2 regions of the Pseudomonas sp. AC255 genome follow, and region 2 is predicted to be linked to the other one. Evidence: predicted binding sites of a transcription regulator. Region 2 holds the regulator's gene; the other holds the start of a gene.
The links. The regulator sigma-54, encoded in region 2, starts transcription at its own class of promoters, with help from an activator protein. The targets are predictions, from matches to a motif close to ANTGGCATNNANNTTGCTNT.
Positions count from the first base shown of each region.

Region 1 (3,205 bases), 3.4 Mb from region 2:
CAGTTGGTCGAAATCATCGACGTCGAGAAGGTGCTGGCCGAAGTGGCGCCGACGCCGGAAGCGATTTCGGTGGGCGTGGTCGATGTCGAGACGCAGACCAAGGCATTGTCGCTGCGGGTGCTGACGGTCGATGACTCGTCGGTGGCGCGCAAGCAGGTCACGCGTTGTCTGCAGACCATCGGTGTCGAAGTGGTGGCGCTGAACGACGGCAAGCAGGCGCTGGATTACCTGCGCAAGCTGGTCGACGAGGGCAAGAAGCCGGAAGAAGAGTTCCTGATGATGATTTCCGACATCGAGATGCCGGAGATGGACGGGTACACCCTGACGGCGGAAATCCGCGGCGACGCACGCATGCAAAAGCTCCATATCATCCTGCATACTTCGTTGTCGGGGGTATTCAATCAGGCGATGGTGAAGAAAGTCGGTGCTGATGACTTTCTGGCCAAATTCCGTCCTGATGACCTCGCATCCCGGGTAGTCGACCGGATCAAAGCAGCAGATATCAGCTAGGGACCTTCTGTCCCTGGCGGTCAACACGATTTAAGAGGCGGCATCATTGTCTACGGGTAATTTGGATTTCGAACAGTTCCGGGTCTTCCTGGAAAAAGCCTGTGGCATTCTGCTCGGTGAAAACAAGCAGTATCTGGTCTCGAGCCGTCTCAACAAACTGATGGAGCAGCAAGGCATCAAGTCCCTGGGTGAGCTGGTGCAGCGCATCCAGACCCAGCCGCGCAGCGGTTTGCGCGAGCAGGTGGTCGATGCCATGACGACTAACGAAACCCTGTGGTTTCGCGACACCTATCCGTTTGAAGTCTTGAAGAACAAGGTACTGCCGGAAGCGATCAAGGCCAGCCCCAACCAGCGTCTGCGGATCTGGTCGGCGGCCTGCTCGTCGGGACAGGAACCGTACTCGCTGTCGATGTCGATCGACGAGTTCGAGCGCAGCAACCTGGGTCAGTTGAAGATGGGTGTGCAGATCGTTGCCACCGATCTGTCGGGCCTGATGCTCAACAACTGCAAGACCGGCGAGTACGACAGCCTGGCCATCGGTCGTGGCCTGTCGCCGGAACGCCTGCAACGCTACTTCGACCCGAAAGGGCCGGGGCGCTGGGTGGTCAAGGCGCCGATCAAGAGCCGGGTGGAATTCCGCTCGTTCAACCTGCTCGACAGCTATGCGGCGCTGGGCAAGTTCGACATCGTGTTCTGCCGCAACGTGCTGATCTACTTCTCTGCCGAAGTGAAGAAGGACATCCTGTTGCGCATTCACAGCACGTTGAAGCCGGGCGGGTATCTGTTCCTTGGCGCTTCGGAAGCGCTGAACGGATTGCCGGATCATTACCAGATGGTTCAGTGCAGCCCGGGGATTATCTACAAGGCGAAATAAGCGGTTTGCGGCAATACAAAAAACGGGAGGCCTTCAAAGCCTCCCTTTTTTTACCTGACACCGCACCCGTGTAGGAGCTGCCGAAGGCTGCGATCTTTTGATGTTGCTTTTTAAAGACCAAGATCAAAAGATCGCAGCCTTCGGCAGCTCCTACAGGTTCGGTGTTGGCAGGCGACAGCGGCAGAAAAGCGGCATCCGGCGGTAACCGGTTGCCGCTTTTCTGGCATTGCCGCTTTGCCTGTCAGGCGCAAAGCCCCGGAATACGGGGCTTTGATCATTTGGCACGGCGCTTGCTAAAGCTCAGATACGAAAAACCGGTCACCTGAAGGTTCCCGACATGAGCATCAGCTTCGACAAAGCGCTGGGCATTCACGAAAAGGCATTGGGCTTCCGCGCCCAGCGTGCCGAAGTGCTGGCCAACAACATCGCCAACGCCGACACCCCGAACTACAAAGCGCGGGATCTGGATTTCTCCAAAGTGCTCGAAGCACAGACCGAGAAGACCAAGACCGGCGGCCACTTTGCCCTGAACATGACCAACAGCCGGCACATCGAGGCTGAAGGGCTGGGCAACGGCGACGAGTCGCTGATGTATCGCACGCCGATGCAGCCTTCGATCGATCAGAACACCGTCGACGCTCAACTGGAACAGTCGAACTACGCGGAAAACGCTGTCGGCTTCCAGGCCAGCTTCACCTTGCTCAACAGCAAATTCAAAGGGCTGGTGTCAGCCCTGCGCGGAGAATAATCCATGTCCCTGTCCAGCGTTTTCAACATTGCCGGCAGCGGCATGAGCGCGCAGACCACGCGTCTGAACACCGTGGCCTCGAACATCGCCAACGCCGAAACCGTTTCGTCGAGCATCGACCAGACCTACCGCGCCCGTCATCCGGTGTTCGCCACCATGTTCCAGGGCGGCCAGGCCGGCGGCAGCAATTCGCTGTTCCAGAACCAGGACGCGGCCGGGCAGGGCGTGCAGGTGCTTGGCGTCGTCGAAGACCAGAGCAACCTCGAAGCGCGCTACGAGCCGAACCATCCGGCCGCCGACGCCAAGGGCTACGTCTACTACCCGAACGTCAACGTGGTGGAAGAAATGGCTGACATGATTTCCGCGAGCCGCTCGTTCCAGACCAACGCGGAAATGATGAACACCGCCAAAACCATGATGCAGAAGGTACTGACCCTCGGTCAGTAATAAGGGGCGACTGCCATGAGCGTTACGGATACCACCAGCAGCCTGAGCATGAACGACATCCTGGCCAACTCGTCGAAGAAGGCCAGCAGCACGACGTCGGGCGGCATCGCTTCGGCGACCAACAGTGCCACAGGCGGCCAGGCGCTGGGCAAGGATGCTTTCCTGCAATTGCTGGTCACCCAGCTGAAAAACCAGAACCCGCTCGACCCGCAGGACAACAGCGCCTTCGTCGCGCAGTTGGCGCAGTTCAGCAGCCTTGAAGGCATCACCACGCTGAACTCCACTGTCAGTGGCCTTGCCGGCAACTACAACTCGTCGCAGGCGTTGCAAGCGTCGTCGCTGGTCGGTCGCAACGTGATCGTGCAGACCAACACCGCCCAGCTCGATGACCCGAGCAAAGGCCTGACCGGTTCGGTCACCGTGCCTTCGTCGATTGCCGGCGGCACCGTGACCATCACCGACAAGGACGGCAAGACCGTGCGCACCATCGACCTGGGCAGCCGCGCTGCCGGCGATGCCAGTTTCACTTGGGACGGCAAGGACACCGCCGGCACCGTGGTTCCGGTCGGCACTTACACGTTCAAGGCCAACGCACCGATCAACGGCACCGCGACCGACCTGGCGAC
Region 1 is NZ_OZ409841.1:924,484-927,688, forward strand. Features, by position in the region: gene ACZZ0K_RS04340 (chemotaxis protein CheV) at 1-510, shown strand, start outside; gene cheR (protein-glutamate O-methyltransferase CheR) at 557-1,384, shown strand; gene flgB (flagellar basal body rod protein FlgB) at 1,722-2,132, shown strand; gene flgC (flagellar basal body rod protein FlgC) at 2,136-2,579, shown strand; gene flgD (flagellar hook assembly protein FlgD) at 2,595-3,205, shown strand, end outside.
Region 1: a site for sigma-54 is predicted at 1,662-1,681, ahead of flgB (flagellar basal body rod protein FlgB). Genes of this name have one in related genera too.

Region 2 (3,205 bases):
CGGGCGATCAGCGCCTCGAAGACATCCTGCATCGCCAGATCCGGCACTTCGCGGTGGATCAGGTTGGCAATCTGTTCGAGGGCTTTTTCTTGCTGCCGCCCGGCGCGTTCACTTGGGAACGGCCGGGGGTCAGGATGGTTTCAAGTCGGATCATGGATAGGGGTGTTAACGACCGGTCGCGCCCTGGAGGAGGCTCTGGGTCTTTTCCTTATGCTTTTTGAGTTGGCGATCCAGCTTGTCGGTAAGTGAGTCGATCGCAGCGTACATGTCGGTATCTTCTGCGTTTGCGACCACTTCACTGCCGGGAATATGCAAGGTGGCTTCGATCTTCTGTTTCAGCTTTTCGACGCACATCGTGACCTGCACGTTGGTGATCTTGTCGAAATGTCGCTCCAGTCGCTGGAGTTTTTCCTCGATGTAGGAACGCAGAGGTTGGGTCACTTCCAGTTGGTGTCCACTGATGTTGACTTGCATACAGCTTCTCCTTCGTTGCCAGTGCATAAAGCGGCAGGCCGAAAAGCCTGCCACTGGAACGCTGTAACGTGGCTTACATCAACCGCTTGCGTTCGCTCGAAGGCGCGATTCCGAGGGATTCGCGGTACTTGGCGACGGTGCGGCGAGCCACCTGAATGCCTTGTGCCTCCAGTAAACCAGCGATCTTGCTGTCACTCAACGGCTTTTTCTGATTTTCCGCAGCGACCAGTTTCTTGATGATCGCGCGGATCGCCGTGGACGAGCATTCGCCGCCTTCGGAGGTGCTGACGTGGCTGGAGAAAAAGTATTTCAGCTCATAAATACCGCGCGGGGTATGCATGAATTTTTGTGTGGTCACCCGGGAAATCGTCGATTCGTGCATGCCGACCGCTTCGGCGATGTCATGCAATACCAACGGCTTCATTGCTTCGTCGCCGTACTCGAGGAAGCCGCGCTGATGTTCGACGATCTGCGTGGCCACTTTCATCAGGGTTTCGTTGCGGCTCTGCAGGCTCTTGATGAACCAGCGGGCCTCCTGCAACTGGTTGCGCATGAAAGTGTTGTCGGCGCTGGTGTCGGCACGCTTCACAAAACCGGCGTACTGGGCGTTGACGCGCAGGCGAGGCACCGATTCCTGGTTCAGCTCGACCAGCCAGCGCTCGTTGTCCTTGCGCACGATCACGTCGGGAATGACGTATTCGGCTTCGGTCGACTCGATCTGTGAACCGGGACGCGGATTGAGGCTTTGCACCAGTTCGATGACCTGGCGCAGCTCGTCTTCCTTGAGCTTCATGCGCCGCATCAACTGGCTGTAATCGCGGCTGCCGAGCAGGTCGATGTAATCGGCGACCAGACGCTTGGCCTCGGTCAGCCACGGCGTCTTCGCGGGCAGCTGGCGCAGTTGCAGCAGCAGGCATTCGCTGAGGTTGCGGGCGCCGATACCGGCGGGCTCGAATTGCTGGATGCGATGCAGGACGGCTTCGATTTCGTCGAGCTCGATGTCTAGTTCCGGGTCGAACGCTTCAAGAATCTCTTCGAGTGTTTCGTCCAGATAGCCCTGATTGTTGATGCAGTCGATCAGAGTCACGGCGATCAGGCGATCGGTGTCGGACATCGGTGCCAGGTTCAGTTGCCAGAGCAGATGGCTTTGCAGGCTCTCTCCGGCGGACGTGCGGGTGGTGAAATCCCACTCATCGTCATCGCTGCTCGGCAGGCTGCTGGCGCTGGTCTGGTAGACGTCTTCCCAGGCGGTATCCACTGGCAGTTCGTTGGGGATGCGCTCGTTCCAATCGCCATCCTCGAGGTTATCCACCGTCGGGGCGGTTTCCTGGTAGGAGGGTTCCTGGATCTCGGCGGGCTTCTGTTCGGCGTTGTCGGCCAGCGGATCGGCGTTGTCGAAGTCGTCGCCTTCTTCCTGGCGCTCGAGCATCGGATTGGATTCCAGAGCCTCCTGGATCTCCTGTTGCAGGTCCAGGGTCGACAATTGGAGCAGGCGGATGGCCTGTTGCAGCTGCGGTGTCATCGTCAGCTGCTGGCCCATTCTCAAGACTAGCGATGGTTTCATGGCAGGGGCTTAACACCTTATTCGCCGGCGCTTTGCGCCATCCACTACAGGGCGCCGAAGCGCCAAACTTAAGCAAATTATATGCCTGAAACTGAAGTGTTTGCCTAGAGCGCTGTAACAATTAAAGCGGATAAATGCGCCTTGAATCGATACAGCGCTGTCGCGCTTACAGGCGGAACTCGTGACCCAGATAAACTTCCTTGACCAGATCGTTGGCCAGGATGGTCTCGGCATCGCCTTCAGCGATCAGTTGACCGTCGTTGACGATGTAAGCGGTTTCGCAGATATCCAGCGTCTCACGCACGTTGTGGTCGGTGATCAGCACGCCGATGCCCTTGGCCTTGAGGTGATGGATGATCTGCTTGATGTCGCCGACCGAGATCGGGTCGACACCGGCGAACGGTTCGTCGAGCAGGATGAACTTGGGTGCAGTGGCCAGGGCGCGAGCGATTTCCACCCGGCGACGCTCACCGCCGGACAGGCTCATGCCGAGGTTGTCGCGGATGTGGCTGATGTGGAATTCCTGCAGCAGGCTTTCCAGCTCCTTGCGACGACCGGCCTTGTCCAGCTCCGGGCGGGTCTCGAGGATCGCCATGATGTTGTCGGCGACCGACAGTTTACGGAAGATCGACGCTTCTTGCGGCAGATAGCCGATACCGGCCTTGGCGCGGCCGTGCATCGGCTGGTGGCTGACGTCCAGATCATCGATCAGCACACGGCCCTGATCTGCCTGCACCAGGCCAACGATCATGTAGAAGCACGTAGTCTTGCCGGCGCCGTTCGGACCGAGCAAGCCGACGATCTGCCCGCTGTCGATCGACAGGCTGACGTCACGCACGACCTGGCGGCTTTTATAGGCCTTGGCCAGGTGCTGAGCTTTCAGAGTTGCCATTACTGGGATTTCTCTTCGGTTTTCTTCTTCGGCTGGATCACCATGTCGATGCGCGGACGCGATTCGGTGACCTTGCTGCCCGTGGCGCGACCGGCGCTGGCCAGCTTCTTCACGGTGTCGTAGACGATTTTTTCGCCCTGGGTGACGTTGTTATCCTTGTCGATAACCTTGGCCTTGTCGATCAGCACCACCCGGTTCTGCTGGGCGTGGTATTGAATCGTCACGCCGTAGCCCTTGACCGGGTTGGCGTCGCCCTGGGTCTGCAACTGCTCGAA
Region 2 is NZ_OZ409841.1:4,314,448-4,317,652, reverse strand. Features, by position in the region: partial or broken gene ptsN (PTS IIA-like nitrogen regulatory protein PtsN) at 1-154, opposite strand, end outside; gene hpf (ribosome hibernation-promoting factor, HPF/YfiA family) at 166-474, opposite strand; gene ACZZ0K_RS19635 (RNA polymerase factor sigma-54) at 548-2,038, opposite strand; gene lptB (LPS export ABC transporter ATP-binding protein) at 2,205-2,930, opposite strand; gene lptA (lipopolysaccharide transport periplasmic protein LptA) at 2,930-3,205, opposite strand, start outside.